4 regions of the Dongia rigui genome follow, and region 4 is predicted to be linked to each of the others. Evidence: predicted binding sites of a transcription regulator. Region 4 holds the regulator's gene; each other region holds the start of a gene.
What was found. The regulator PhoB, encoded in region 4, activates phosphate uptake and scavenging genes when phosphate is short. The targets are predictions, from matches to a motif close to TNTCATAAAACTGTCA.

Region 1: SMD31_RS10365 (PstS family phosphate ABC transporter substrate-binding protein) is a predicted target of PhoB. The motif match lies at 706-721, and genes of this name have one in related genera.
Region 2: SMD31_RS20400 (RNA degradosome polyphosphate kinase) is a predicted target of PhoB. The motif match lies at 718-733, and genes of this name have one in related genera.
Region 3: SMD31_RS06760 (DUF2794 domain-containing protein) is a predicted target of PhoB. The motif match lies at 1,155-1,170, and genes of this name have one in related genera.

The regions. Positions count from the first base shown of each region.
Region 1 is NZ_JAXCLX010000001.1:2,213,071-2,215,269, forward strand. It holds gene SMD31_RS10360 (HD domain-containing protein) at 1-562, shown strand, start outside; gene SMD31_RS10365 (PstS family phosphate ABC transporter substrate-binding protein) at 798-1,820, shown strand; gene SMD31_RS10370 (YciI family protein) at 1,915-2,199, opposite strand, start outside.
Region 2 is NZ_JAXCLX010000004.1:341,419-343,617, reverse strand. It holds gene SMD31_RS20410 (CYTH and CHAD domain-containing protein) at 1-194, shown strand, start outside; gene SMD31_RS20405 (SixA phosphatase family protein) at 191-715, opposite strand; gene SMD31_RS20400 (RNA degradosome polyphosphate kinase) at 880-2,199, shown strand, end outside.
Region 3 is NZ_JAXCLX010000001.1:1,473,392-1,475,590, reverse strand. It holds gene SMD31_RS06770 (tetratricopeptide repeat protein) at 1-522, opposite strand, end outside; gene SMD31_RS06765 (hypothetical protein) at 738-1,115, shown strand; gene SMD31_RS06760 (DUF2794 domain-containing protein) at 1,235-1,570, shown strand; gene SMD31_RS06755 (GcrA family cell cycle regulator) at 1,825-2,199, shown strand, end outside.
Region 4 is NZ_JAXCLX010000001.1:1,582,944-1,585,142, forward strand. It holds gene SMD31_RS07395 (CHASE2 domain-containing protein) at 1-450, shown strand, start outside; gene phoB (phosphate regulon transcriptional regulator PhoB) at 595-1,317, opposite strand; gene phoU (phosphate signaling complex protein PhoU) at 1,337-2,050, opposite strand; gene pstB (phosphate ABC transporter ATP-binding protein PstB) at 2,064-2,199, opposite strand, start outside.

The sequences.
Region 1 (2,199 bases), 630 kb from region 4:
CCTGCAGATGAAGGACGGCACGCGTGAGGATTACCTCATGCTCGACCAATCCGAACGCGATCATGCCAAAGGCCTGCCGGCCCGGGTCATGACGACCCTGGCGCGCCTCGATGAATCGCTGGAAGGATATAAGGTGAGCCGGCTCGAGCATTCGCTGCAATCGGCGACCCGAGCCGAGGCCGATGGCGCCGATCCGGAAATGGTGGTGGCGGCGCTGGTGCACGATATCGGCGATGAGCTCGCCCCCTATAACCATGCCGAGATCGCCTCCGGCCTGCTGCGCCCCTATGTGCGGCCCGAGGTTACCTGGGTGGTGGAGAAGCACGGCATCTTCCAGATGTACTATTACGCCCATCATTTGGGCGGCAATCGTAACGCTCGCGACCAGTTCAAGGGCCATGAATGGTACGGCGCCTGCCACCGCTTCTGCGAAAGCTGGGACCAGGCCTCGTTCGATCCCGACTATGCGACGAAGCCCTTGGCCTATTGGGAGCCGCTGGTGAAGGAGATCTTCGGCCGTAAGGCGCATGACCCGCGCTACGTGAAGGCGGAAGCGGCGTAAGGCGCGCGCCCGGGCATTTCGCCCGAACGCCAACAGTTCGATGACATGAAAGAGTCACGGTGGTCTGTGCTGCCGTGATTTTTCATTGAGTCACACGCCGCTACGGCAAAAACCTCAGGGAATCAGGGCGCTGGCGAGGGCGGCGTCACCGAACTGTCATAAATCGGAAAACCGGTTGTCATGGAAGCGACCTAATAACGGCCCTGCTTGGTTTCACCCAAAAAAGGTTTCTGCCATGAAACGTATTTCTCTCGCCCTCGCCGCAACCGGCATCGTCATCCTGACGGCCGGTGCCGCTGAGGCCCGCGACCAGCTGCACATCGTCGGTTCGTCGACCGTCTATCCGTTCTCGACCGCGGTCGCCGAGGAATTCGGCAAGAGCGGCAAGTTCAAGACGCCGATCGTTGAATCGACCGGCACCGGCGGCGGCATCAAATTGTTCTGCGCCGGCGTCGGCGAAGACAGCCCCGACATCGCCAATGCCAGCCGCAAGATCAAAGACAGCGAAATCGAGACCTGCAAGGCCAACGGCGTCACCGCCATCACGGAAGTGCCGATTGGCTATGACGGCATCGTGCTCGCCAATTCGAAGAGCCATGCGCGCTTCGAATTGACGGTGAAGGATCTGTGGCTGGGTCTTGCCAAGGAAGTGCCGGTGAACGGCGCCTTGGTTGCCAACCCCTACAAGACCTGGAAGGACGTCAATCCGGCCCTCCCGGCCGAGAAGATCGAAGTGCTGGGCCCGCCGCCGACCTCCGGCACGCGCGACGCCTTCGTCGAACTCGTGATGGACAAGGGCTGCAAGGGCGTCCCCGAAATCGACGCGATCAAAGACGAGAAGGCCAAGAAGGGCGCCTGCGGTTCGATCCGTGAAGACGGTGCCTATATCGACGCCGGCGAGAACGACAACCTCATCGTCCAGAAGCTCGAAGCCAACCCGGCTGCCGTCGGCATCTTTGGCTACTCCTTCCTGGAGCAGAACGAAGACAAGCTGCAAGGCAGCATCATGGACGGCGTCGAGCCGACCTTCGAGAACATCGTCGACGGCAAGTACGAAGTCAGCCGCACGCTGTACTTCTATGTGAAGAACCAGCACGAAGGCCAGGTCCCGGGCATCCGTGAATTCATCGCCGAATTCACCAGCGACAAGGCCGCGGGCGAAGAAGGCTACCTCGCCGACAAGGGCATGATCCCCTTCCCGGCCGACATGCTGAAGAAGGTGCAGCAGAGCGCTGCCAGCCTGACCCCGATGATGTAAGACGTCCCCCCCGATTTAAGTATCGGGTGACAAAAGCCTCAACCTAAAAACCCCTTCCGCGAGAGATCGCGGGAGGGGTTCTTGTTTGGGGCCGTCACGCAGCAAAGACATCGGCGCCGAATACGCGCTGCCACTGCAGCACACGATGGCTGCGCCGCAATCCCGTCGGCCAGAACGGATCGGCCCGAACCAGTTCCTCCACCACGTCCGGCGTCTCGGCGCGCACCAGCCACATGCCACCTGCCGGGGCGTCGCTGGCATCGCGCAAGGGGCCGGCCGCGATGATGCGGCCGCGATTGCGCTCTAGGAAGACAAGGTGGTCCGGCAAGAACTCGCGTCGAATCGCCTCAGCGCGCGTGACGTTGTCTTCAAACAGGAC
Region 2 (2,199 bases), on a different contig from region 4:
TTGTCGGGCGGCATCTGCTGGTCGATTTGATTGGCAAGCTGGGTCAGCAGCGGGCCCTGTCATTGCAGGAGACGGGGCAATTGGAGGGCATCGTGCTTGGCTGGCATTCGCACAGGATCGCACAAGATCTCGGCGGCTTTCAGGAGACCTGGGAGACCTTCCGCGCCCAGAAGAAGTTCTGGCGCGGGGACTAATCCTTCGCCAGGTCTTTCGGGGTTTTGAAGGTGCGAAGGCGCCCTTGCTGGTCATCCAGCTCACGCCAGCTGCTGATGTCAAAATCGATCACGGCAACGGCGCCGGTCGGAAACTTGTCTTGCATGCGGTCGAGGTATTTCAGCTCACCTCGCGTGGACAGCCAGTGTGCAAGACTGCCGATTCCAGGATTGTGGCCAATGAGCAGGATAGTTGAAACCTTTGCATCGTTGACTTTCGCCAGGGCGGCGAGCATCTCTCGCGGCAGGGCCATATAGAGGCAATCAGCCTTCTCGATCGGCACCGTGGCCGGAAGATAGGGGCGCAGCAGGTCCAGCGTCTCCGTGGCGCGCAAGGCGGTGGAGCTCATGACCAGATCGGGGGCGATCTTCTGCTCGTGCAGCCACCGGCCCATGAGGGGTGCTGTCGCACGGCCGCGATCCGACAAGGGGCGGTCATGATCGGCGATGTCACCGGCGTCCCAGGCGGATTTTGCGTGCCGCATGAGGATCAATGTCTTCATTCTGTCATCAAATTGAAGTAATTGATTTATAAGGAATACCAACCACCAAACGAGTGTTCTATACTGTAGGCGAGGTGGCCATCCGACGCCAGCGGCGGTTTTTCAGGGCCGTTGGGGCGGGTGGCGGTATGGAACAGGACCGGACAAGTACAGGAAGCCCTCCCGTGGACGATGCACAATTGGTCGAGCCGAAATATCAACCGGATGCGTTGAATCGCTTCATCAACCGAGAACTCTCCTGGCTGGCCTTCAATGAGCGCGTGCTGCAGGAGGCGGGCAACAAGGCCCACCCGCTGCTCGAGCGCGTTCGTTTCGTTTCCATTTCGGCCAACAACCTCGACGAATTCTACATGGTGCGCGTTGCCGGCTTGCGCGGGCAGGAGCGGGCGCATGTCAATGTCATTTCCGCCGACGGACTGACCCCGATCCAGCAGCTGGCAGCGATTAACCAGCGCTCTGGCGAATTGATGCGGACCCAGCAGCTGCATTGGCGCAAACTGCGCGAAGAACTCCGCGAGAACGGCATTGCCGTCGTCGAGCCGTCGGAGGTGACGGGCGCTGAAATGGAGTGGTTGGACAACCATTTCATGGACCAGATTTTTCCGGTGCTGACGCCCATGGCGGTCGACCCGGCCCATCCATTTCCGTTCATTCCCAATCTGGGCTTTTCCGTTGTGCTCGAACTGCGCCAGATCAGTGACGGCAAGCCGATGCGGGCGCTGATCATGCTGCCCAATCTGCTGCCCCGCTTCGTCCGCCTGCCGGGTCGCGACCCCTACAATGTCCGCTTCCTGACGCTGGAATCAGTCGTTGGGCTCTATCTCGACAGGCTGTTCCCGGGCTTTGAAGTCATCAGCAAGGGCTATTTCCGCCTCATCCGCGACAGCGAAATCGAGGTGTTGGAAGAAGCGGAAGATCTTGTCCGCCACTATGAATCGGCGCTGAAACGCCGGCGGCGTGGCCTGGTGATCCGCCTCAAGGTCAATGCCGAAATGCCGGAGGACCTGCTGTCCTTCGTCATCGACGAACTCGATGTCGACCGCGAGGATGTGTTCGTGCTGGATGGCCTCATCGGTCTGGCGGCGGTATCGCAGCTGATCATCGGCGACCGGCCTGATCTCAAATTCCAGCCCTTCAACCCGCGCTTTCCCGAACGCATCCGGGAGATGGGGGGCGACTGTTTCGCGGCCATTCGCACCAAGGACATCGTCGTTCATCACCCCTATGAGAGTTTCGACGTGGTCGTGCAGTTCATCCTGCAGGCAGCACGCGATCCCAATGTGGTGGCGATCAAGCAGACATTGTACCGGACCAGCGATGACAGCCCCATCGTGAAGGCGCTGATCGAGGCGGCGGAAGCCGGTAAATCGGTTACCGCGCTGGTGGAACTCAAAGCGCGTTTCGACGAGGCGGCCAATATCCGCTGGGCACGAGATCTGGAGCGTGCCGGCGTGCAGGTCGTCTATGGTTTTGTCGCGTTGAAA
Region 3 (2,199 bases), 110 kb from region 4:
ATAGGCGGCAAGGCCGGTGATCTCGGCGGCCGACAGGCGATAAGGCTGGCCGTCGCCGGTGAGCGGCGTTGCCAAAGCGAGGGCGGCGTCCGCCTTGCCGAGGTCGAGGGCGACATAGCCACCCATCAAGGCCGCGGCACCTTTGAGCGGCGCTTCCAGTTTCGCGTCACCGGCCATCGCGCTCAGCTGCGCCAGGGCACCTGCCTTGTCGCCGGCCTTGATCGCCTGATGCACCAGGTCGAAGCGGGCGAGGCCCGCAAACGGACCACCTTCATGGATAAGTGTCCCCAGCACGTCGCCGGCGGCCTTCGGATCCTGGTCGGCGCGCTGCAGCGCCTGCAGGTACTCGATCCCGGCCTTTTCCCGCGCGTTGCGGTCATAAATCTGCCAGCCGGTCACACCGGCCGTGCCCAGGATGACCAGCGCCACGGCGCCGTAAACCAGATTCTGGTATTTCGCCCACAAGGCAGCCGCACTGTCTCGGCGCAGATCCTCGTCGACTTCTTCAAAAATATCAGCCACTTATGACCCCTGGAGCCCGTCGGGTAATTTTATGCGGACCCGGCCTTTGGGCGGCCGGACCTTGGATTGCGGGCTAACATACAGGCAAGGCCCGCGCCTTGCCAACCAAGCCTTTGCCGCGGCTTTCCCAGGCCTGGCAGGGTGTTGGAACGGGAATTGCTTGTATCCTGCCCAGCTAGGCCTGGTTGCGAGGATCGACGATGAGGACGCTGTGGATGAGGCGTGGCCGCTTGGCGGCTCTGACGGTGGCGGCCATGGCCCTGGCCGGCTGCAACACGACGACCATTCCTACCTGGATTTCCGGCACGACCGCCTATGCCGCGGTCGAGGGCATCTCGCTCAACCAGACCGGCAAGACGGCGTCCGACCACCTCGCTTCGCTGGCGACCGGCGACGATTGCTCGATCCTCGATTACACCAAGACCGGCAAATACTGCCGGACCGCCGCCGAAATGGCGCAGGAGCAGGCGGAAAAGAACCGCCCCTATCCGGGCTATTGCTACCGCCAGCGGGCCAGCGTCGTCTGCTACAAGACGCCCGATCCCACCGCCACCGACCCGCTCGAGATTTATCCCGAGGCCAAGGGGTATTAAGGGCGCCATCCGACGGGCCCGGGGCTGGCGATCCGCGCTTTACGGATTCATGAAGTTGGGCGACACTTTCCCCAAGGCTTGGGGGCGACCCGAGTCGCCCCATGTGATCATAGGACCGAATGGCGCAGCTCGTTCTTCTTAATGATTACCGCCGCCAGGGCCGCCGGGTCTATTTCAACCGCGACGAACTCAATCTTCTGCTCGGGATCTACAGCCGCAAGGTGGCGCACGCCGTCTGGCGCGACTACGCCATCGACCATCGCTCCAACATGGCGATCTTTTCGGTCTATCGCCGGGCACAGGAGCAGCCGACCTTTGCTGTGACCAAGGTCCTGCTGCGCGGCGATAAGGATGCCAACTACATCCTCCTCGCCGGCAAGCGGCAGCTGAAATCCTCCCGGCGCCTGCCCGAACTCATCGACTTCCTCGACCGGCAGCTGAACTTGGTGGACTAAAGCCCGCATCGTCCGGGTGGGCGCTGATGTCGCGCCGGGCTTCGCGAAGTTCGGCTGAGCACCCGATTATGTGCATGACCACTATATGTTCCGATAGAATCTGCTTTTATCCACAACATTTTGAGTTTTCCCTGTTGCCTCCCCGCATCTTGTAGGGTGAAATAATCCTCACTCAACATCTTGAGCCGGCGCCGCCTTTGTGGCTTATGGCGCCAGCCAAATCGCCAGCAAAGAACCGGTGGGGAGAAGACATCATGGAATGGACCGAACAGCGGATTGAGATGCTGCGCAAGCTCTGGGGCCAGGGCCAGACGGCAAGCCAGATTGCGACCCTTTTGGGCGGCGTCACCCGCAACGCGGTGATCGGCAAGGCACATCGTCTGGGCCTCACCGGCCGCCCCTCGCCGATCAAGCGCGAAGGCACCGAAGCTGCGGCACCGCGCCGCAAACCCGCCGCCCAGCGCCGCCAGCAGCCGGCCGTTGCCGCCATGCCGGCGCCGCGCCATGTGGCGCCACAGGCCAGTGCCGCGCCGGCACCGACCGCCCAGGCCGAACCCCGCTATGCAGCGCCCGCTCCAGATCGCGGCGAAATCCGCGTCGAAGCGCAGGTGGCGGCCCCCAAGGCGCCG
Region 4 (2,199 bases):
TCGAAGCAGCGCTTCGGCTATTCGGCGCTGGGCGACACGGTCAACACCGCCTCGCGCCTGGAGAGCCTGTCACCGGCCTATTTCGTCGATCTGGTGCTGGGCGAGGAAACCGCAGCGGCGGCGCCCGATTTCGCCCTGCTGGAGCTGGATCAGGTGCGTGTCAAAGGCAAGAACGTGCCGGTGCGCATCTATACCGGTTTGGGTGATGAAAAGGTGGCGCAGTCCAACAGCTTCGTCGCCTTGAAGAGCCTGCACGACGCGATGCTGGCGGCCTATCGCCACCAGTCCTGGTCATCGGCCAAGGCGTCGCTGGCGCTGGCACGCGAGGCGGCACCAGAATCGCTCGGCCGTTTCTATGACATGTACGAAGCCCGCATCGCCGAATACGCCGCCAATCCGCCACCCGAAGATTGGGACGGCGTCTATGTGGCGATGACGAAGGGTGGGTAAACGAAGGCCTCCTCGCCCCAACCCCTCTCCCCGCCGCCGACGAATGTCGGCCTTTGCCGACGGGCGGGGCGAGGGGCTTAGTGCCACACTCGGTCAGAACTCCCTCGCCCCACGAAGTGGGGAGAGGGTCGGGGTGAGGGGTACTTAATCCTCGATATCGAGGGCGTAACCGGCCGACCGCACCGTGCGGATGAGGTCGGGCAGGCCGTCGACATTGATGGCCTTGCGCAGGCGCCGGATATGGACGTCGACCGTGCGCGGCTCGACATAGATGTCGCGGCCCCAGACATGGTCGAGGAGCTGCTCGCGCGAGAAGACGCGGCCCTGGTTTTCCATCAGGAACTTCAGCAGGCGGAATTCCGTCGGCCCCAGATGCAGATCCTTGTTGTCGCGGCGGACACGGTGGGTCGCGAGATCCATTTCGAGATCGGCGTAGGTGAGGTTCTCGTCACCCGATTGCGGCCGGGCACGGCGCAGGGCCGCCTTGGCGCGGGCCATCAGCTCGGAGGGGCTGAAGGGCTTGGTCACATAATCATCGGCGCCGGTCTCGAGGCCGCGGATCTTGTCGGCTTCCTCGCCCTTAGCCGTCAGCATGATGATGGCGGCGGATTTCAAATCCGGCGTGCGGCGGATCTGGCGGCACACTTCGATGCCCGAGACCAGCGGCAGCATCCAGTCGAGGAGGATGAGGTCGGGCGTTTCTTCCCGCGCCTTCACCAGCGCTTCCTCGCCATTCATTGCCTCCACAACCCGGTAGCCTTCGGCTTCGAGGTTGTATTTGAGCAACGTCAGCAGGGCCGGTTCGTCTTCGACCACCAGCACGACGGGCTTGGCACGCCCGTCAGTTGCTGCGTCACCGCGCGGCATGTCGGCGCGGCGCGTGCGTTCAGCCATGGATCGCAACATTGGTCGTATCTCCCTTGGGTCGGGTCTCGTCGATCGGCTTGCCATGCACCAGGAAATGGACCGTTTCGGCGATGTTCGTGGCGTGGTCGCCGATACGCTCGATGTTCTTGGCAATGAACAGCAGATGGGTCGAGGCGCCGATATTGCGCGGGTCTTCCATCATATAGGTGAGCAGTTCGCGGAAGAGCGAGTTGTACATCTCGTCGATGCTCTCATCCGAGCGCCAGGCCGCGATCAGCCCTTCGGCATCGTCATTGGCATAGGCCGAGAGAACCGCGCTGATGAGCTTGATCGCCAGTTCGCCCATGCGCGGGATCGACCCCGTGGGCTTCAGCGGCGCCTGCTGGTTGAGCTGCAGCGTGCGCTTGGCAATGTTCTTGGCATAATCGCCGATGCGCTCGATATCAGCCGAGATCTTGATGGCGGCGATGACTTCGCGGAGGTCCTTGGCCATCGGCTGGCGCAGCGCCAGGATCTTGAGCGAATCCTGGGCGACCGTCATTTCCAGCGCATCGATGCCCTTGTCGCTTTCAATGACGCGCACCGCCTTGTCGGAATCGCGCCTGGCCAAGGCCTGGATGGCGTCGCCAAGCTGGGCTTCGGCGCGGCCGCCCATGGCGAGGATCTGGTCGCGCAAGCGCCGGAGTTCTTCGTCGAAGCTCTTGACGATGTGGTCGGTGGCTTTCTGGGGCATGCTGCTCTACTCCTCAGCCGAACCGGCCGGTGATATAGCCCTGGGTCCGCTCGTCCTTCGGGCTGGTGAAAATCTGTTCCGTATCGCCCCATTCGATCAGATGACCGAGATGGAAGAAGGCGGTCTTCTGGCTGACGCGGGCAGCCTGC